DNA from 3 places in the Dactylosporangium sp. CA-092794 genome. Region 1 is predicted to be linked to each of the others. Evidence: riboswitches for the same ligand, from Rfam matches in the RefSeq annotation. Region 1 holds a riboswitch; each other region holds the start of a gene.
The links. A riboswitch is a leader RNA that binds a small molecule or an ion and turns the genes downstream of it on or off. The one in region 1 is predicted to bind cyclic di-AMP.
Positions count from the first base shown of each region.

Region 2: linked by a shared signal. The riboswitch ahead of ACQPXD_RS00390 (NlpC/P60 family protein) and the one ahead of ACQPXD_RS10585 (C39 family peptidase) in region 1 are both predicted to bind cyclic di-AMP.
Region 3: linked by a shared signal. The riboswitch ahead of ACQPXD_RS55305 (coiled-coil domain-containing protein) and the one ahead of ACQPXD_RS10585 (C39 family peptidase) in region 1 are both predicted to bind cyclic di-AMP.

Region 1 is NZ_CP192044.1:2,397,910-2,405,976, forward strand. It holds gene ACQPXD_RS10550 (DNA-3-methyladenine glycosylase) at 1-95, opposite strand, end outside; gene ACQPXD_RS10555 (TetR/AcrR family transcriptional regulator) at 92-733, opposite strand; gene ACQPXD_RS10560 (MFS transporter) at 742-2,259, opposite strand; gene ACQPXD_RS10565 (GNAT family N-acetyltransferase) at 2,361-3,218, opposite strand; gene ACQPXD_RS10570 (M20 family metallopeptidase) at 3,215-4,333, opposite strand; gene ACQPXD_RS10575 (PH domain-containing protein) at 4,388-4,756, shown strand; gene ACQPXD_RS10580 (peptidase M23) at 4,843-5,832, opposite strand; cyclic di-AMP (ydaO/yuaA leader) riboswitch at 6,143-6,277, shown strand; gene ACQPXD_RS10585 (C39 family peptidase) at 6,285-7,181, shown strand; gene ACQPXD_RS10590 (transglycosylase domain-containing protein) at 7,620-8,067, opposite strand, start outside.
Region 2 is NZ_CP192044.1:88,092-93,035, reverse strand. It holds gene ACQPXD_RS00410 (hypothetical protein) at 11-484, opposite strand; tRNA gene ACQPXD_RS00405 (tRNA-Gly) at 1,503-1,573, opposite strand; gene ACQPXD_RS00400 (pyridoxamine 5'-phosphate oxidase family protein) at 1,584-2,090, opposite strand; gene dcd (dCTP deaminase) at 2,165-2,743, shown strand; gene ACQPXD_RS00390 (NlpC/P60 family protein) at 2,777-3,772, opposite strand; cyclic di-AMP (ydaO/yuaA leader) riboswitch at 3,784-3,915, opposite strand; gene ACQPXD_RS00385 (LamG-like jellyroll fold domain-containing protein) at 4,025-4,849, opposite strand.
Region 3 is NZ_CP192044.1:12,752,908-12,760,974, forward strand. It holds gene ileS (isoleucine--tRNA ligase) at 1-560, shown strand, start outside; gene ACQPXD_RS55285 (GYD domain-containing protein) at 689-1,009, shown strand; gene ACQPXD_RS55290 (GH25 family lysozyme) at 1,083-2,669, opposite strand; gene ACQPXD_RS55295 (glycoside hydrolase family 19 protein) at 2,954-4,078, opposite strand; gene ACQPXD_RS55300 (Hsp70 family protein) at 4,172-6,337, opposite strand; cyclic di-AMP (ydaO/yuaA leader) riboswitch at 6,523-6,668, shown strand; gene ACQPXD_RS55305 (coiled-coil domain-containing protein) at 6,678-7,700, shown strand; gene ACQPXD_RS55310 (exopolyphosphatase) at 7,772-8,067, shown strand, end outside.

The DNA.
Region 1 (8,067 bases):
AGCCGCACCGTCACCGGGCCGACCGTGAGGCGGCAGCCCAGCAAGGCGCGGGCGGCCGCCTCGACCGGTCCGGTCAGCGCGTCGAGCAGGGTCACGGGCGGATCTGCCCGATGCGCCGCACCAGATCGTCGACGGTCCGGTCCAGCGGCGGCAGCGGCATGCCGGGGCAGAACTGGCGGATCGTGACCGCCCCGTGCAGCGACGTCCAGAGCGTGGTGGCGTCGGCGAACAGGTCGGTGCTGGCCGACCGGCCCGCCTTCACGCACGCGGCCAGCGCGTCGACCAGAACTTTGAACGCGGCGAGCCGGCGCTCCCAGATCTCGGGCAGCGCGCCGAGGTCGGTGAAGGGGGCGATCTGCAGGCGGTTGGCCGCCTGCCGGCCGAACAGCACGCGGTAGCGCGCCGGATCGTTCATCGCGAAGCCGGCGTACGCCTGGCAGCCCGCCAGCAGCCGCTCCACCGGGTCGCTCGCGTCCTCGGCGGCGTCCAGGACCAGCCGGCGCAGCCGCTCGAAGGCGATGTCGAGCACGGCCTCGATGATCGCCTGGCGGTCGGCGAAGTGGCTGTAGATCGACGGGGCCGAGATGCCCGCCTCCCGCGCCACCGAGCGGAGGGTGAGCGCCTCCTCGTCGCCCTCCCGCTCCAGCAGCCGCTCCGCCGCCGCCACGATCTCGTCGCGCAGCAGGGCGCCTTCGCCGCGCCGGTTCCGGGTGCGGTGTTGTTGGACCTCCATGCGACCCATCATGCCGCCTGGGCGGCGAGCTCCGGCGCGGGCGCCGGGGCCGGGCCGGTCGCGGCGCGCGGAGGGCGGACCACCAGGACCGTCACCGCCATCAGCAGGGCGATCCCGGCCGCGATCAGCGCGCCGCGGTCCATCGCGTCGGTGAAGGCGCGGTCGGCGACCTCGATGACGTGCTGCGCGGCGGGCGCCGGCAGGGCGGCCGCGACGCCGTGGGCGGTGGGCAGGTCGGCACCGGCGGCGCCGATGGAGTCGCCGACCGAGGAGCGGTACGCCGAGGAGACCACGGTGCCGATCACCGCGATGCCCAGCACGCCGCCCAGCTCGCGGATCACGCCGTTGAGGGCGCTGGCCATCGAGGCGTACCGCGCCGGGACCGACCCGCTGATCTGCAGGCTGGCCGGCGCCATCAGCATGCCCATGCCGAGGCCGATGACCGCGGTACCGGCGGCGATCACCCAGAACCGCGTGTGCACGCCGGTGGTGGACAGCTGCACCAGGCCGGCCGCGGCCAGCAGCAGGCCCAGCGCCAGGGTGCCGCGCACGCCGAGGAGGCGGGTGATGAGCGGCGAGGTGGCCGAGGTCAGCGCCATGGCCACGGCGAACGGCATGGCGCCCAGGCCGGCGACGAGCGGGCTGTAGCCGTGCACCAGCTGGAGGTACTGCGAAAGCTCGAACAGCGTCCCGAAGAGCGCGAAGAACACCACGGCCAGCGACAGTGCGGCGACGGCGAAGGTCCGGTTGGCGAAGAGGTCCAGCCGCACCAGCGGCGCGGCCGCCCGGCGCTGCCACAGCAGGAACGCGGCGAGCAGCACGGCCGAGGCGGCGAACTCGGCCAGCGTCACGGCGTCGGCCCAGCCCCGCGACGGGGCCTGGATGATCGCGTCGACCAGGGCGGCGACGGCGGCCGTGGACAGCACCGCGCCGAGGATGTCGAGGCGCTCGCCGCGTACCGCCGGCACGGCGGGGACGACGGCGAACACGGCGGCGACGGCGAAGGCGACCAGCGGCACGTTGATCCAGAAGGCGCTGCTCCAGGAGAAGTGTTCCAGCAGGGCGCCGCCGGTGACCGGGCCGACGAGCACGCCGACGCCGGCCGCGGCCGACCAGGCGGCGAACGCCTTGGGCCGCTCCTGCGGGGAGAAGATCCGGGTGATGATCGCCAGGGTGGCCGGCATGACGAACGCGGCGCCGAGGCCCATCACCGCCCGCCAGGCGATCAGCTGGCCGGGCGAGTCGGACAGGGCCGCCACCGCGGAGCCGCCGCCGAAGACGACCAGCCCGCCGAGCAGGGCGTTGCGCGAGCCGAGGCGGGCGCCGAGGGTGCCGGCCAGGATCAGTGCCGAGGCGAAGACGAGGGTGTACGCGTCGGTGATCCACTGCAGGTCGGAGGTGCCCGCGTGCAGGGCGCGGGCCAGGGACGGCAGGGCGGTGTTGAGCACGGAGGTGTCGAGGCTGACGGCGATGAGCGCCAGGCTGAGCACCGCCAGGGCGGCCCAGCGGCGGGGGTACTCGGGCATCACAGAGACTCCTTACGGACGTGTGTTTACGTCCGTAAGATTAGGCACGTCAGTTAACGGCTGTAAAGTCAGTCCGTTCTGTGGTGGTCGTCACACTGTCTTCACGCGCCTCCCAGCAGGTAGCGCCCGTCGCGGGAGATGCCGGTGACCCGCAGCCCGGCGGCCAGACCGTCCAGGATCGCGTCGCGGACCGCGTGCCGCCAGCGCAGCGCCGCGCCCGGGTCGCGCAGGCGCAGGTCCTCCGCGTCGGCGGGCACGGCCACCGTGCGTACCCCCGCCGCGGCAACGGCGTGCGCGACCGGCTCGGTCCCGTCCGGCGAGGGCGAGACCGCGGCCACCGCGCCGGTCAGGTCGGCCTCCGCGAGCCGGCCCGCGGCCGCCGCCTCGGCCCGCGCGCCGGCGAGGCGCCACACCACGAGGATGCGGTCGCTCAGGTCGCCGCTGTTGATGCCGTCGGTCATCGCGTCATAGAACTCCGGCAGGTACTCGGCCGCGTCGGCGCCGAGCTTCTGCAGGTTGAAGTACGCATTGCGCCGGATGAGCGGGTCGTAGGTCCAGTGCACCTCGGGCACGCCCCGGGCCAGCGTCCAGGCCCGCTGGTGCAGCTTCAGGGCGAAGCCGACGCCCTGGCCGTGGCCGCCGCGCTCGACCCCGGCCAGGTGCGAGTGCAGGTGCCAGCCGGCGGCCCCGGCGTCGCCGCCCCGGCCGAAGAAGCCGATCGCGGTGCCGACCAGCGCCTCGCCGCGGTACGCACCGGCGACGTAGTTACCGGAGTGCGCATACGTACGCAGGATCACGGTGGAGGCGACCTCGGCCGGGTGGTCGGCCCGCCAGACCCGCTGCAGCAGCGCCGAGCACTCGGTCAGCTCCGCGGCCGAGGACAGCTCCACCACCTTGACCCCGACGCGGTCCGCGGCCTGCGCGGCCTGGGCCCAGGCCCGGGCGACCTCGCCGGTCACTCGTCCCGCCCGATGGCCGCGGTCAGGGTCGCGACCAGGGCGGCCCGCTCCGGCAGGCTCGACAGCTCGATCCACTCGCCCTCCGCGTGCGCGTTGCCGCCGATCGCGCCCAGCCCGTCGAGGGTCCGCACGCCGATGCCGGCGGTGAGGTTGCCGTCGGAGCCGCCGCCGACCGCCTCCGCGGTCACCGCGTCGCCGGTCAGCCGCCGGGCCAGCGCGAACAGCTCCGCCGAGGCCGACTCCGGCAGCGCCGGGCGGGCCGGGCCGAGGTCCACCTCGACCGCGGCGCCGGGCAGCACGGGGGCCAGGCCGCGCAGGGCCTCGTCGACCCGGCGCAGCTCGTCCTGGTCGAACGAGCGCGCGTCGACGCTGATCCGGGCCGCCGCCGGCACGGTGTTGCTGGTCGTGCCGATGACGGCGTCGGTCGGCGTGACGGTCGTGCTCCGCCCGGCGTCGCCGAGCGCGGCGATGCGCAGGATCTGGTGGGCCAGCTCGACGCCGGCGTTGATGCCGCGGTGCGGTGCGTTGCCGGCGTGGGCGGCCCGCCCGGTGACCCGGACCGTGTAGTGGGCGATGCCCTTGCGGGCCACCTTGAGCCGCCCGCCGGAGCTGCCCTCCAGCACCAGCGCCCCGGCCGCGCCGCGGGCGGTGTCCTCGATGAGCGCGGTCGAGGTCGGCGAGCCGATCTCCTCGTCGGCGTTGACCACGACCGCCACCCCGTCGAGGTCGGGCAGCGCGCTGAGGGCGTGGAACAGCACCACCAGCCCGCCCTTCATGTCGACCACACCGGGCCCGGTGGCCCGGTCGCCGTCGACCGAGAACGGCCAGCGGGCCAGCGTGCCGCGCGGCCAGACGGTGTCGTAGTGCCCGATGAGCACGACCCGCGGCGGCCCGTCGCCGAACCGCCAGCGCAGGTGGGGCCGGTCGGCGACGAGGATCCGCTCCGGCGCCTCGCCGATGTGGCGCCGGCCGAGCGCGGCGACCACGTCGGCGCAGCGGGCCAGCGCCTCGGGATCGGCGGAGGGCGATTCGACGCCGACCAGTTCGGCCAGATCGTCGCGCATGATGGGGGCATCGTCGGAAAGCTTGACCCGTAAGGTGTCCAGCGCCGTCATCCCCCCACGGTAGCGGCCCGGGCGCATGTTGATGGGGGTCGGTACGTTGGGGTCATGGCACAGCAGGCGAAGTACGACCGCCGCGAGCAGTACGAGCAGATCGCGTCGGGCCTGCTGCCCGGCGAGAGCATCATCGCCGTCTACGACGCCGTCGGGGTCGGCACGGGCTTCATCGGCCTGACCGATCGGCGGGTCATCCTGCAGGACCGGTCGTTCGTCGGCAAGCGGGTCGCCATCACCTCCATCCCCTACGGCAAGGTCACCGCGGTCTCGGTGGTGAGCAACAAGTCGTGGGCGGGCAGCTTCTTCAGCAGCGGCACGGTGGCCGTGCACGTCGGCACGCACACCTACGAGGTCGACGTCCGCGGGGTCGAGAAGACCCAGCACATCCACAACGTGATCCTGCACTACGCCGGGCAGTAGACGGCCCGGCCCGGCGCACCGCGCGCCGGGCCGGGGTCAGGGATTCAGGGGTCTACGGGTCTACGGATCTCGGGATTCAGCAGGTCCTACAGCAGCTGGTCGACGATCTGCTCGGCCAGGCCCTGCCACTTGGCGTAGGCGTCGGGGAAGGCCGAACGCTGGACCATCTGCGCGGCGACGGTCACCGCGTAGTCGCCCCAGCCGGGGATCGACAGCAGCGCCGCGTAGAAGCGGCGGGCCGACTCGTGCGGGTTCATCAGCTGGTCGACGCTGCCCCAGCTCGGCCGCTGCTGGAACAGCCCGACCGAGTCGTAGTCGTAGCCCACGCCCTCGTTCGGGTGCTGCAGCGACGCGGGCAGGTTGGCGTTGGCCAGGTTGCGCAGGTGGCTCTCCTGCAGGGCGGTGGAGACCGCGATGACCGCGGCCTTGGCCGGCAGCCGCTCGTGGCGGGCCACGTCGACGATCGCCGCCGCGTTGTCCATCTCGGCCTGCGTCAGGCCGCCGACCGGCACCGGCGGCTTCGCCGCGGGCGCGGGACTCGACGCGGCCGGCGCCGGCGCCTTGGAAGATCGCGTGGCCGGGTCGGTGGCGCGCTTCGCCCGGTCGTAGTCGCGCGAGGCGGGGCCGGTGCTGGCCCGGTCGGCGTCGGCGACCAGCGCCGATCCTGAGCCCGCCGGGCCGCCGCGGCCGGCCGGAGTGCTCAGCGTCGTGGACAACCCGAAGGCGGCCATCGCGACCACCAGCGCGGCCACCGCGCCCTGGCGGGCACCGGCCGGCATTGCCCCGAGCCGGGAGGGCAGCGTCGCACCGAGCCGGGAGGGCAGTGCGGCACCGAGCCGGGAGGGGAGGGCCGAGGTGAGGCGAGCCGGGAGGGCCGAGCCGAGCCGGTTCGGGACGGCGGCTTTGAACCGGCCGGTTTGGGCCGCGAGGCCCCGGGCCGCCCGGATCAGGCGGCGGGGCGGCAAGAACGCCACCAGCCAGTGGGTCGCGTGCCGGAATCGGCGGAGCCGCAGGTGCCGCGGCTTGCCGTTGGCACCATCGCTGAGCTGCGGTTTTTCGTCGGCGCTGTCGTGCATCCGGGCAGGCTAGCCCGGCCTCCCGAGCGGGTGATTCCGGGCATGAGAAACGGCCCGGCGGCCTATGGGCACAGCCCCGTCCGCGCGCCTCCGATGTCCCGGGCGGCCTGTGGTCATAGGGCCGTCCGCGTTCCTTGCATTTCGCGCATTCCGTACAAAGGCGGCGGCCCGGCGGCCTCCGGGCAGGCGGCGGGCCGCGCGGCTCCGGATCGCGCGGTGGCCGAATCACCCGGGGGGTGAAATGGCCTCTGACCGGCCCGTTTACCGTCTACGCACCCGTCGTGGCCCATGTTCGCCGCGGGGCGACTCCGCGGCGGATCCGCCGAGTCGTGCCCTGGGCACGAGCCGGGGACCCAGGTACCTGGGGTGAATCCGCCGTCCGCGGTAGGGCGATCTTCCCGCCCGAACCCGTCAGCTAACCCGGTAGGCGGTCCCGGAAGGAGCAGGTACCCGTGCCGTACCTCTACAAACCCCGGCATTCGCCCACCAAACCCACCTCCGCCCGCCGGCTGCCGATCGCGGCCGCCTCCGCCGTCCTCGCCGTCGCCGCGGGCGTCGGCGTCGCCGCTCTCCAGCAGTCGGGCGGCGCCGCCACGACCGCGACCGCCGCCGACGCCCAGTCCCTCTCCGAGGCGGAGTCATCCGCCGGGGCGGCGACCGCGGCCGAGCTCGCCAGGCAGCGCGGACAGGCCCCGCCCGACCCGGCGAAGACCGGCACGAAGGGCGGCACCGCCACCACCGGCAAGCCGACCGCCGCGGCCAAGGCCGCGCCCACCCCGGCCGCGACGACCGCCGCGGCGGCACCGTCGCCGTCGGCCCCGGCCAGCACGGCGCCGCCGGCCCAGAAGGACGTGTCGTACCAGTTCGCCTGGCAGGAGAACTATTACTTCTGCGGGCCGGCGGCGACGCGGATCGCGCTCACCGCGCGCGGGCTGACCCCGTCGCAGTCGGAGGTCGCGCAGAAGCTCGGCACCACGGTCAACGGCACGAACTCGGCGGACGACACGACCCGGGCGCTGAACGGGTACCTCGGCACGTCCTTCTACAAGTCGCACTTCATCCGCGGGCAGTCGGCGACCCAGTCCGACGTCGACCAGCTGCGCGCCGACCTCGTCAACGCGATCTCGCAGGGCTACGCGGTGGTGGCCAACATCGCCGGGTCGACGACCGACGAGAACGGGCACGCGCACTCGTATCCGGACGGGCACTTCCTGACCGTCGTCGGCTACCGCGACAACGGGCAGATCGCCCAGATCGCCGACCCCGCCGACGCGCTGGGCGTCGGCTCGTACCCGCTGACCACGGCCAAGCTGGCCGACTGGATCGCCCTCCGCGGCTATTCAGCCTGATTGCCAACATATGCGGAAATATCGGATAAATCCGGACGCGCCAGCGTCTGGATTTATCCGCCCGCAAGGGCTCAGCCACGTCGCGTCCGCCGGCGCGGTGGATGAGGCCAGCGCCTGATCGTGCCAGTTGATATCCGGCGGGACACAAGCGATCATCGACGCCGACCCCCGGGCGGCACGGCAAACCGGTGCGGATGTCGCACCCGTCGGGCGCACCCTGCGATCCGCGCGGCCGGGCCGGACGTATGTCTCCGTGATCATGATGTCTGCGGTGACCGCACACCGGGTTTGCCATGATCCCGGAGACTTGTGGTACACGGGGGTACATCAGCACTCCGTGATCATGAAAAACCGTTGGTGTCGGTGCCAGTTGCGCATGATCACGGAGACTTCCGGTCGCTGCGCCGCGTGCAGCGCCCGACGTGCGGGATGTGGGCGTCAGCCGCCCAGTGCGCGAGCCCGGGTGGGGGCGGGGAAGCCCTTGACCGGCTGGCCGCGCACCGCGGCCGCCATCGTCACCGCGACCGCCTGGTTGACCGAGCTGGACACGCCGCCGCCGACCGAGTCGTTGGGGTTGTCCGGGTTCACCGCGATCCCGGCCGCCGCCACCTGCGGCGTGAAGCCGACGAACGTCTCCGTCGAGTTGTACTCCGAGCTGCCCGTCTTGCCGGCGACCGGGCGCCCGCCGAGGATGCCGGACACGGCCTCCGCCGTACCGCCGTCGCACTTGCCGTAGACCGAGCCCTTGCCGACCGGGCAGCGCGCCGCGTCGGTCGCGGCCGCGGCCACGTCGGGGTCGACCGCCTGCTTGCACTTCGGCGCGGCCGCCTCGACCGGCTTGCCGGCCTGGTCGGTGATCGACAGCACCGGCAGGGGCTGGCAGTAC
Region 2 (4,944 bases), 2.3 Mb from region 1:
CGGCGGACGCTTAGGTGTCGTACTTGCCGTCCCAGGGCTCGTGGAACCCAAGCCGTTGAGGGTAGAGCTCGGCCCATGGGCCGCCGTGGCCCTCGTCCGGATCGTCGGTGGTCTCGTCAGCGAGCCCAAAGACGACGCCGTCGAAGTCCGCCCGGAAGGGCCGGATGGCGATGTTGCAGTAGGTGACTGCCCCAAGGTTCGACAGCCAGCCCGACAGCACCTGTTCGGCTCGTTCGACGACTGCAGGGCTGTCGGCCCTGACGCCGGCGAACCATATGTCCGAGCCCATGTGATGCCCACTGTCGTCGAAGCGATGGAGAACCGCATAGATCCGCTGTTGGTGACGCCAATCACGCCCCAGGGTGACGCCTTCTTGGTACGCGCCAGTGACGTCAGCGAAGAACTGTCCGCCTTCATGCCGTCCGATGCGGTCGGTGCGATAGTCAGGCATGTACTTGATCGGGATGACTTCCGGGAGCCGCACAGCGCGGATCGTAGCCAGTCTGGAGACGACGGTTGGATGTAGGAGTCGGCGGCCTTGAGCGTGGCTGGGGGCGCCGCGCTTCTCCCGGCTCCTTCACTCCCCCGGCACCGCCCGGCGCCACCCGGGAACCGGCGCTGCTGGCCGCCGTGCCCGCCGGCGACCGAGCGGTGCCCGGCCTGCGCGCCCCAACGCCCCGGGGCGGCCGCGATCGGCAATCACGTCCCACCCGTCGGGCGCCGCGGCCCGCGAGGCACGCCGCAGCGGCCGGAAGTCTCCGTGATCATGCGCAACCCTGCATCGACACCAACGGTTTTTCATGATCGCGGAGTGGTGATGTACCCCTGTGTACCGAAAGTCTCCGGGATCATGGCAACCCGGTGTGCGGTCAGTACGGGCATCATGATCACGGAGACATACGTCCGGCTCGGCGGCGCTGATGACCGCTCGTGCCCCCGCCGGCAGCCACCGGCACCCAGTCTGCGTCGGCCGCCGGCGGCCGACATCAACCAAGCACGATCAGGCGCTAGCCTCATACACCACACCAGCGGACGTGATCAGCCCCGCGGTAGAGTTCCAGCCCCGCCCGGCGGCCGCCAATCTCGACGACCCGCTGAACCGCGATGCCCTCATCGCGCGCGTCGACCTGCGATCCTGTCGCAGCCCGGCCAGCATGGGGCACTCCTCGACGCCGAGACCCTGGACAAGGTCATCGCCGACCGGTTCAAGGCGTTGGCGATGCGGAGCCGTCCCGAGCGGCCTGGAGTGATCTCACGAAACCTGCCGCAATGGCCCCCAGGCGCCCCCACCATCAGCAGCGCAGCCGACAGTGGACCAACCTGGACCGCCAACGGCACGGCAACTGCGAACAATGACCGAACCCCAGAGAGCAACCCACCCCGGAGGCCGGCCCACCCCGGCGGAGAGCGCCCACCCACCGTGGGGTCTGGGGCTCGGCCCCAGGAAAAATGGCGAGATCCCCAGGTTCGCGCTCTCGGCGAACAAGGGGATCCCAGGATCGAGCGGGTGAAGGGAATCGAACCCTCACTGTCAGCTTGGGAAGCTGATGTTCTGCCATTGAACTACACCCGCGAGGCGACGCCTACTGTACCGAATCCGCGGGCGTCGTGCACGGGCCATTTTGCCTTCGGCGTGGCACGTGGGGTTGGGTGGCCTTCCAGACCGTGTGGGTGGCGGTGGTTGGTGTGTCGTGGTGGACCAGCAAGGCGAGGTCGACGGTCAGCTCGTAGAGCCTCCAGTCGATGCCCGGGGCGGCGCGCATCGTGGTGGCCAGGTGGGCGGTCAGCGGGGCGTCGGTGACCGGCACGGCGCGGCCGGACAGGTAGGCCTCGTCGTCCGAGTCGGTCGACGGGAAGCTGTGCAGTGCGTATCGGCCGTCGCGGTCCAGGTCGTGGCGCTTCGGGGAGGGCAGCACGAAGCAGAACAGGCCGGCGTCGGTGATGACCGGGGAGACCGGGTGGAGGCGCGGAGCGCCGTCCGGGCGGACGGTGGCCAGGTAGCCCAGGCCCGGGCCGTACTGGCAGATCAGCGTGCGGATGGCCGCGGCGAGGGAGGGCTCGGCCGCGGCGAAGTGGGCCCACGATGCCATGGGTCAAATCTACTCGTACATGTGTACGATAGAGGCGAATTTCACCAACCAGGGTCGCAACGTAACCTCGTAGGGTGCTGCTTTCGGACCGTGACCTCAGCAAGGAGCTCGAAGGCGGGCAGTTGCGCCTCGAGCCGTTCGACCAGGCGCTGGTGCAGCCGTCCAGCATCGACGTGCGGCTCGACCGGTGGTTCCGGGTGTTCAACAACCACCTGTATACCCACATTGATCCGGCGATCCAGCAGGACGAGCTCACGTCGATGGTCGAGGTCGACGACGGGGAGCCGTTCGTGCTGCACCCCGGGGAATTCGTGCTCGCGTCCACGCTCGAGGTGATCACGCTCGGGGATCAGCTGGCCGGGCGGCTGGAGGGGAAGTCCAGTCTCGGGCGGCTCGGCCTGCTGACGCACTCGACGGCTGGGTTCATCGACCCCGGGTTCTCCGGGCACGTGACGCTGGAGCTGTCCAACGTGGCGAACCTGCCGATCCGGCTGTGGCCGGGCATGAAGATCGGGCAGCTGTGCATCTTCCGGCTGTCGTCGCCGTCCGAGCACCCGTATGGCTCGGCGGTCTACGGCTCGCGCTACCAAGGGCAGCGCGGGCCCACGCCGAGCCGCTCGTGGCAGAACTGGCGAACGTGGCCGACACGCTGAAAGGGCGGGCCCGGTAGGCCCGCCCCCTGCAATCTATGCGACTCTGCCGTACCCGTTGATCGGTTCTGAATCGATCTTTTTCATCTGTACCGGTTCGCTGGCGTTGGGTGCGTGGACCATCCAGCCGCCGCCGACATACAGCCCGACGTGATGTCGGTCGCCGTAGAAGAACACCAGGTCGCCGGGTTTGAGGTCGGCTCGCGATACGCGCTTGGTGTCCGAGTACTGCCACTGCGTGTAGTGCCGCAGCGTGTAGCCGGCCTGCTTCCAGGAATACAGCGTGAGCCCGGAGCAGTCGAAGGTCTTCGGGCCCTCGGTGCCGAACACATACGGCTTGCCGATCTGCGCGCACGCCACCTGGGCCGCCTTCGCGCCCGGGCCGCCGAAGTACTCGACGGGGCAGGCCACGGGGCGCAGGTTGCCGGTGCTGCCGCTCGAGCCATACGCCTTGACGCGCATGTCGTTGAGCGCCTTGATCTCGCCGTTGATCTGCTGTTCCTGCTTCGCGAGCGCGGCCTCCTGCTCGGCCTGCTGCGCGACGAGCTGGTCGATCGGGCCCTTCTGGGCGTCATACTGCTGCTTGGCCGTCAGCACGTCCTGGATCCGCGCCTGCTCGTCCTTCGCCAGCATGTTGAGCATCGTCATCTGGTCGATGAACGTGTCCGGCGAACCCGTGGTGAGCATCGCGTCGAGCTTGGACACGCGGCCGGTCTTGTACTGCAGCACCGCGAACGCGCTCACCTTGTCGAAGGCGGCGTCGACCTGCTGGCGCAGGGGCGCGATCTGCGCCTCGAGCTGCTTCTGCTTGGTCTGGTTGCTGGCGAGCTGGCTCTTGAGCAGGTTGTGCTGCTCAATGATCGGCTCGATCTCGTTCCACTTGTCGTCGATCTGCTTCTCGATCTCGGCCGGGGTCGGATCCGCGTGCGCGAGCCCCGTGATCCCGACGGCGAGGGACAGGCCGCCGAGGATCGCGACAAGAAGCCTGACCGGACGGCTGGGCCACCTCGTCCACCTCAGATGGGTCTCCACCGAGGAGTTACTCCTTCTTCCGTGGCCGCCTACCGGGTTAGCTGACGGGTTCGGGCGGGAAGGTCGCCCTACCGCAAATGCGGATTCACCCCGATGGTGCGCGTGGGTCCCCGGCTCCGATATCGACTCGGCGGCGCCGACCGGTGCGCCCGTGCTGGGTGCGGACATCCGGCCGACGGGGATTCACGTTAAGGGTGAGCCGTTCCCAGGTTCAAGTCAGTGCGCGATTCTTGTCCGATTCGTCCGGAAAGGTCACGCGTATCGAGTGACGTACACATCATCGATTACACCGACGAACTGGTCGTTGTTCGCGCTCGTTCCCTTGCCGCCAATACACAGCGGATCCTCGTTCACTATGGACAGTGACGAAGGAATTGCGGTGCGTCCCTCCTCGGCCCCGTCCACAGCGACCGTGAGCAGTGTGTTACCGCGCGAACACGCGATCCGGTGCCACCGCCCGTCAGCGACGGACCGCGATGCCAACGCTACGAAAATGGCATCCGAACGGGCGCCGACAATCACGCAGCTCGGCCTTCCCGCCACCCCGTCGATCTGCAGCTTGAACTGACTGTCACCGACCGAGAACCCTTTTTGCACCACATTGGCGCCCTTGGAAGTCTCATCGGCCTTGACAAGGACACTCGCGCCATAGCCGAACGATCCGCGGCCGGGATTGAGAAAGCCGGCCGGACCGCTCTGCAGGATCGCACGAGCGCAACTGTCCGCACCGTAATGCTCACACCGGGCCGGAAACCGCACCGCGAGTCCGCCGTCGTGCGCCACCGCGGCCAGCTCACCGCCCTCGGCCCGCCGCGCCCGCAGCTCCAGCCGCCCGTCGGCGTCCCGGACCGGTTCGCCGAGCCCGCCGTCGAAGGTATACCGGACCGCCGCCGTCCCACCCCGACCCGGCGGCCGCGACGAGGCCGTAGGGCCACCCGAGGGAATCCCCGGCGCCGTGCCGGACGCGAAGGGCACCGCCGACGTAACGCCGGTCGCCGGCTCCCCGAGGCCCCGCCCGGCGAAGAACGCCGATCGCTGCCCCGCCCAGCCGGCCAGCCCGACAACCAGCACGATCACGGCACACAGCCATAACCGTCGTCGTCGGTGCATAACCGGACATGATGCCGCGAACCATCGACCGCCGCCGCGGTTCCGGCCCGCGGTAACCCGCC
Region 3 (8,067 bases), 2.7 Mb from region 1:
CGCTGCAGCGCGCCGACGCCTCGCTGATCGACACCACGGCGAAGGCCAACTTCCGGGCGCTGGGCAAGCGCTTCGGCAAGGCGGTGCAGCAGGTCGCGGCCGCGATCGCGGCGGCCGACGCCGCGGCCCTGGCCGCCGCGCTGCGCGAGTCGGGCGAGGCCACCGTCATTGTCGGCGGCGAGCCGGTGCTCCTGGCTCCCGACGAGGTGTTCATCACCGAGAAGCCGCGCGAGGGCTGGTCCGTCGCCAGTGACAGCGGCCTCACCCTCGCCCTGGACCTGCACATCACGGAGGAGCTGCGCCGGGCCGGCCTCGCCCGCGAGCTGATCCGGCAGGTGCAGGAGGCCCGCAAGTCCAGCGGCCTGGAGGTGGCCGACCGCATCGCGCTGCACTACGAGGCGCCGGACGAGCAGGTCCGGGCGGCGCTTGCGGAGCACGCCGCCCTCATCGCCGACGAGGTGCTCGCGGTGCGGTTCGCGGCGGGCCGGCCGGCCTGGCCGGACCCGGTGGCCGAGACCGACGACGCGATCGGCGTGACCTTCTGGCTGCGCAAGGCCTGAGCCCCGGCACCACGAGCGGCCGGCCGCCCCGCACGGGACGGCCGGCCGTCGCGGTCATTTGCTGGATGATCAGGAGTCTGCGGGCGGCGGCATCCGGCGACTACCCTTGGTTGCAGGAGGTGATCTCCATGTCCAGATATCTCATCGAGGCGACCTACACGCTCGACGGACTCCGCGGTCTGCTCGCCGAGGGCGGCAGCGGTCGGGTCGACGCGGTCCGGAAGATGGCCGAGAGTGTCGGCGGACACCTTGAGTCCTTCGACTTCTCATTCGGCGAGCAAGACACGCATGTGATTTGCGAACTGCCCGACAACAGGGCCGCCGCCGCCGTCGCGTTCACGATTGGCACATCCGGCGGAGCCACCACCAGGACCGTGCCGCTGATGACGCCGGCGGAGGTGGACCAGGCCGTTCGGCAGAAGGTCGACTACCGCGCCCCCGGTGGCTGACCGGGGCCGTCGCGCGTGCTGATCGACCCACTCGGCACAGGGTTGGCGGCGCCGGGTGGCGCCGCCAACCCGCTCAGCCGATCCTGGTGAACTTCTCCCAGTCGCCGATCGTGGTGCGGTTGGCGATCAGGGGCAGTGCGCCGCCGTTCTCCGCGGTGACATACAAGCCGTTGACGTTCGCGCGCAGGCTGATGCTGCCGTCGTCGTTCTTGACGATGCTGAACCGCTCCCAGGCGCCGGCCGCGGGGCGGTTAGCCACCAGGGACGACTTGCCGGCGTTCTCGGCGGTGACATACAAGCCGTTGGCGTGCGAGCGCAGGGCCACGTTGCCGTCGCCGAGGTCGACCAGATCGTACTGCTCCCAGGCGCCGACCGCGGTGCGGTTGGCCGCCAGCGGGGACTTGCCGCCGTTGTCGGCGGTGACATACCGGCCGTTGGTGTTGGCGCGCAGGCTCACGACGGCCGGGACCGGCACCTTGGCGAACTTCTCCCACGGGCCGACCGCGGTGCGGTTGGCGATGAGGGGCTTGTTCCCGCCGCTCTCCGCGGTGACGTACCGGTGATTGATGTTGGCATACAGGCTGATGCTGCCGTCGTCGTTCTCGGCGAGGGTGAACTTCTCCCACGCGCCGACCGCGGTGCGGTTGGCCACCAGCGGGGCATTGCCGGCGTTCTCGGCGGTGACGTAGAGGCCGTTGGCGTGCGAGCGCAGGGCGACGTCGCCGTTGCCGGCGTCGACCAGGTCGTAGGTCTCCCAGACGCCGATCGACGTGCGGTTGGGGATCAGGGGCGCCTTGCCGGCGTTGTCGGCGCTGACGTAGTGGTCGTTGGCGTAGGCGCGCAGCTCGAACGGCTCGTCGGTGGCGGGTGAGCCGCCGGCCAGCCGGGTGAGGGCGGCGTAGTCGCCGTTGAACGCGTTCTTGTCGTAGTTGCCCGCGAGGGAGTTGTTGCCGCCGGCGTACTGCCAGATGGCGAACGTGCTCCACCCGCTGGGCAGGTTGGTGGTGGGTGGGTTGCCCGACCAGTTCGCGATGTCGAGCGGGTTGCTGGCGAACGAGGTGTCATTGCCCGTGCACGGGTTCCACCAGTTCAAGTTCGTGTAGATCATCATGGCCCGGCCGGTGCGGGCCCGGACCCGGTCGGCGTAGGCGTGGATCCAGGCGACCATCTCGGCCGGGGTCAGGCCGTAGCAGTCGGGGAGTTTCAGCGACGAATACGGCCATTCCAGATCGAGGAACGGGACGAGTGTCTGCGCGTCGTTGCGCCACTCCGCGTGGTCGATGAAGAAGTTGGCCTCCCCCACCGGGTCGCGCAGATCCGGCCGGCCGAACGCATAGGCACCGGTCAGCAGGCCCGCGGCCTTTGCCGCGACGTTGTCGTCGTGGAAGTACGGATTCGTGTAGAACTGCCCCTCGCTCGCCTTCACGTAGGCGAACTTGACGCCGCTCGCGGCGACGCCGGGCCAGTCGATCGGGAATTGCGAATGGTCGTGGCTGGACACATCGACGCCGAGCACCGAATACCCGGCCGGCGCGCCGGGCACGCCCGGGGCGACGGCGCTCGCGCGGAGGCCGGACGAGCGCGAGCCGGCCTGGGCGTGCCCGCCGGTGTCGTCGGGCGACTGGGCCGACGCCGTGCCGATCGCGGCGACCGCGCACAAACCACTGACGATCGCGACAATACGGACCAACCTGCGAGACGGCGTCTGTTTCAGCCGGCCGGGCCGGACATGGCGACCACGCCGAGAATCGGCGCCGTCACGCAGCGGCATTTTCACATCAACCCCCATGATTGCGTTGACTATGAGCCGTCGGACAACACAATGTACGCAACGGCCGCGCATTCATGGGACCCCCACCCCGGCTTTTATTCAGTGCCATTTCGCATAGGCGCCGGCGGCAACCCCCGGGCCGGGGTCGCCGCCGGCGCGACGCGCGTGGAGAGCTAGCAGCTGAGCGAGCCGCCGCCGACGCCCACGCCGAGGATCGACACGAACCGCTGGTAGGCCGACACGCGGCTCTGGACCTGGGCCGGGTTGCGGCCGCCGCACTCCAGGCTGCCGTTGATGCTGCGGATCGTCTCGCCGAAGCCGGCGCCGTTGACCATCGCGTTGTGCGGGGTCATTGTGCCGGGGCCGCTCTGGGTGTTCCAGTACCACAGCGCGGTCTTCCAGGCGACGGCCGGATCGGTCTGCACCAGGTTCGGGTTGTGCAGCAGGTCGATGCCCAGCGCGTCACCCGCGGCCTTGTAGTTGAAGTTCCAGCTCAGCTGGATCGGGCCGCGGCCGTAGTAGGCGGCCTGGCCGGCCGGGCAGCCGTAGGACTGGCTCGCATCGCAGTACGCCGGGTAGTTGGCCGTGTTCTGCTCGACGACGTAGACCAGGCCGCCGGTCTCGTGGTTGACGTTGGCCAGGAAGGCGGCGGCCTCCTGCTTGCGCTGCTCGTCGGAGCCGGTACCGGCGAAGGCGGGGTAGGCGGAGAGCGCGGCGACCAGGCCCGAGTACGTGTAGAAGGAGTTCCGGCTCGGGAACATCTGGTTGAACTGCGCTTCGCTGACGACGAAGGACCCACCGGACGAAGGCGGGGCCGTGGAGCCGCCGCCGGAGCCGGAGCCGCCGCCGGAGCCCGAGCAGGAGTACGGGTCCCAGTACCAGGTCGAGATGACCGGGCTGTACCCCGGATTGTCGTGCTCGGCGATGTAGAACTGCCCGTCGGTGAACTTCACGATGTCACCGGCGGCGTAGTTCTGGCCCTGCGCCCAGGCCGGGAAGCTGCACCCGCCCGCCGTGCCGGTCTGCGCCGGCGGGTTCGGCTGCTGGCCGCCGCCGCCGCACGCGCCCTGGTCCTGCCACACGCCGCTGCTACCGGGCGGCGCCTCGTTCTGCGTCCACCACTTCGCCTGATAGTTGTGGCCGTCGTGGGACACCGTGGCGCCGTTGGTGTAGACCGCCGTCGCCTGCCACGCGGCGGCGCACGAGGCGGCCGAGGCGGGCATGATGTTGAACACCGCGACGATGCCGCTCACCACGGCCATGACGGCGATCATCGCCAGCCCGTGCACTCTCGACACGCTTGATCACTCCCTTGGATCCGTTTGTGACAAACACATCCGACCAGGAGTTGGCGATAAAGGCAGTGAACATCATCGGTTTATGAAGAAGATTTACGGAAGGCTTGAACCGGCCCGGCGGGAGCGCAGGTAGGACGGGATCGCGATGCCGAGGCCGACGCCCAGCGTCACCAGCAGCTCGGGCCAGGCCAGACCGTCGGAGGAGAACAGCCTCCAGTAGGGCATGGTCAGCGTGTAGATCGTCCCGGGGCGGAGGATCTCGAGGAGCATCAGCAGCAGCGCGAGCGCACCGGCCGCGACCGCCAGCGCCCGGGCGGCCAGGCGCAGGCGGGCCCGGCCGGCCACCCAGCCGCGCAGCGCGGCGCCGGCGAGCAGCCACGGGCCGACCGACAGCAGCAGGCCCAGGGTGAAGGCGGCGTACCACGACATCGCCCCGCCGTAGAAGGCGACGCCGCTGATCGGGCTCACCAGATAGATACGGTCGTGGATGAAGTCGTGCTGGCGGTAGATCTGCCTCGTGTCCGTGGCGAGCAGGAGCGCGGCGCCGGCCGCCGCCCACAGCACCGCCCAGATCCAGCGAGGCCGTCCGGCCGGCGGGTCGATGGCGTCGCGCCGGGGCGGGCGCACCAGGAGCACGGCGGCGCCGGCGACGAGCGCGACCGCGAAGACGACGAAGGTCCACGCCACGCCCTCCGAAAAGAGGACGTAGGAGTCCGCCAGCCGGAAGGGGGTGCCGTCGGCGAACCGCAGCGCGGGGCCGGGAAGGGTCACCGTCCCCCCGGCGACCAGGACGGCCAGCCCGCCGCCGATGGCGATCAGGGCCGGGATCAGCGCGCGGTAGGCGGGCAGCGCCGAGCGGCCGGCCGCCGCCACCGTGAGCGTCATGGCGAGCAGCACCAGCAGCGGCTTCGGGGTGAAGGGCGCGAAGAAACCCGTCTGGATGGGCGGGTAGTTGATGTGGTCGAGGACCCGGGTGCCGAGCAGCCCCAGGACGACGATCGCGCCGATCACGGCGAGCAGCCAGTTCACCCTGCGCCGCCGCGGCGCGACCGGCGCTTCCGCGACAACGACGACGGGTTCGTCCGCTACGACAACGGGCTCTTCCGCGACAACAACGGGCGCTGCCGCGACGACAACGGGCGCTTCCGCGACGACAACGACGGGCGCTTCGGCAACAACGTCGGCGACGACAACGGGAGCAGTAGGGGCGGCCAGCAGGCTGCCCAGGGCCACCACCAGCTCGGGCTGCTCCAGGACCACCGGCGCCACGCCGAGCGCGCGGTGCAGCAGCGTGGCCACGAGCGGCACCCGGCTGGCCCCGCCGACCAGGAACACGCCGGCCAGCCGGTCCGCGCTCACGCCGCTGGTGAACATCGTCGCGGTGGTGAGCGTGACCGTGCGGTCCAGCCAGGGGCGGGCCAGGATCTCGAACTCCGTGCGGGTCAGGTGCAGGTCGACGTCGAACAGCGGCACCGCGATCCCGCCCGCGGTGGCCCGGCTGAGCAGCTCCTTCACCGCGCGGGCGTCCTCCCACAGGGCCCGGCGGTGGCGGCGGTCGGGGGTGCTCTGCGGCGCCTCCAGGCGCTTCCAGAGCTCCGCGTCGCCACCCGTGACCTGCCGGCCGACCCAGTCCACGATCGTCGCGTCGAGGTCGACGCCGCCGACGTCGTCCAGGCCCTGGGCGGCCACGACCTCCCAGTCCGTGCCCGAGCGGCGGACCACGCTGATGTCGAAGGTGCCGCCGCCGAAGTCGTACACCACGATGGCGTGGCCGTCCGGCACGTGGTGACCGAGGACGGTCGTGAAGTACATCGCGGCGGCGACCGGCTCGGCGACCAGCGCGACGGCGGGCAGGCCGGCCCGTGCGGCCGCGTCGAGCAGCAGCGAGCGCCGCTGCGGGCCCCAGCCGGTGGGGTGGGTCAGCACGGTGGCCTCGATCGGGCGGCCGGCGGCGCGCGTGGCCTCGTCGGCGACCCGGCGCAGCACCGCCGCGACGAGCTCGACCACCCGCACGTCGCGGCCGCCGAGGAAGAGCGCGACGTCGTCGATGCGGCGCTTCGGGTGCGGCTCATAGGCGGCCGGGTCGAGCCGGGCGCTGCGCTCGGCGTCACGCCCCGTGAGCAGCGCGCCACCCGGGTCCGCGAAGACGGCCGAGGGCAGCAGCGGGGAGGCGTCGAACAGCAGCGCGTCGCTGCGGCCGTCGGGCCGTGACAGAACCGCGACGGTGTGCGAGGTACCGAAGTCGACGCCCAGCCTCATGGCCGTGGACGTTACGGCGCACGGAAGCGCAGCAGCAGCGACCGTTCGGACGTGATGTGAGTCACTATCGGCGACCACCGGCGAGGTTGCGGGAATGTCCGCCCAAACGGTGCGGTGCGCAATTTCGATGCCCTGGGTACAGTGACGGACGGTCACGTCCATGCGGGCACCGCCCCCGGTGCCGGGCGTGGCTGCCGCCTAATCGCCGCACCGTGGCGAGCCGGGGACCCACCGTAATGTTGGGGTGAATCTACCCTCCTCGCGAGGGTGGTAGGGGTCGTTCCGTCCCGAACCCGTCAGCTAACTCGGTCGGCGGCCGACGGAAGGAACAACGACCCAGATGTCATCGCGACATCCCTACCGGCGCGTCATCGTCGCGCTGCTGGCCGCTTGTGTGCTCGCGGGGCTGACCGCCACGCCCGCCTCCGCCGAGCCGGGCGGCGACACCGGGGACGAGGGCGCCGGCGCCAATCCGACGCTGGGCTCCGTCCTGGAGGACACCACCCGCGCCTGGACCGACGCCAAGGCCCGCTTCGACGCCTCCGTGCAGCACCAGGCGCAGCTCACCCAGCAGCTGCAGGCGACCGAGGCCCAGCTGGCGAACATCCAGGAGCAGGTGTCCGCGATCGCCGTCGCGGCCTACCGCACCGGTCCCCTGTCCACGTTCGCCGCGCTGATGGACTCCGGCAGCCCGGACAGCTTCGCCGAGCGGGCCGGCTCCATCAACGAGATCGCCCACCACAACGACAACCTGCTGCACCAGCTCAAGCTGCTCAAGGAGAACCAGGCGGCGCAGAAGCAGGCCCTCGACGACGAGGTCGCCACGCAGCAGCAACAGGTCCAGACCATGGAGCAGCAGAAGAAGGAGGCGGAGAAGGCGCTCGCCCTGGCCGGCGGCCCGAGTAAGGGCTTCGTCAGCGCCAACCTACCGCTCGCCGAGCCGACGCCGCGCAACGCCAACGGCTCGCTGCCCAAGGAGTCGTGCAGCGTCAACGACCCCACCACCACCGGCTGCATCACGCCGCGCATGCTGCACGCCATGCAGCAGGCACAGGCGGCGGGCTTCAAGCGGTTCGTGTCGTGCTTCCGCCCCAGCGGGCCGTATGAGCACCCGAAGGGCCGCGCGTGCGACTTCTCGGTGCAGACCAAGTCCGGCTTCGGCGGGGTCGCCTCGGGCGACGACTTCGTCTACGGCAGCACGCTCGCGGCCTACTTCGTGAAGAACGCCGACCGCCTCGGCGTCATGTACGTCATCTGGTTCAAACAGATCTGGACCCCGGCGGCCGGCTGGCACCACTACAGCGGCGTGGCCGGCGACCCGTCCAGCGATCACACGAACCACGTTCACCTGTCGATCCTGTAATCCTCACGTAGTCGGGCGGCCGGTCGATAAGGCTCTTGTCGACCGGCCGTCGCGCGCTTGGGGGATTCACCGTGAAGTACCGTCTCGTGACCCGCAGCGACTTCGACGGACTGGTCTGCGCCGTGCTGCTGCGCCACCTGGGCCTCATCGGCGACATCACGTTCGTGCACCCCAAGGACGTTCAGGACGGCGCCGTCGACGTGGGCCCGACGGACATCCTGACGAACCTGCCGTATGCCCCCGGCGCGCACCTGGTCTTCGACCACCACCACTCGGAGACCCTGCGGACCGGCGGCACCGCCACCAACCACGTGATCGACCCGGCGGCCCCGTCGGCGGCCCGGGTGATCTACGACCACTTCGGCGG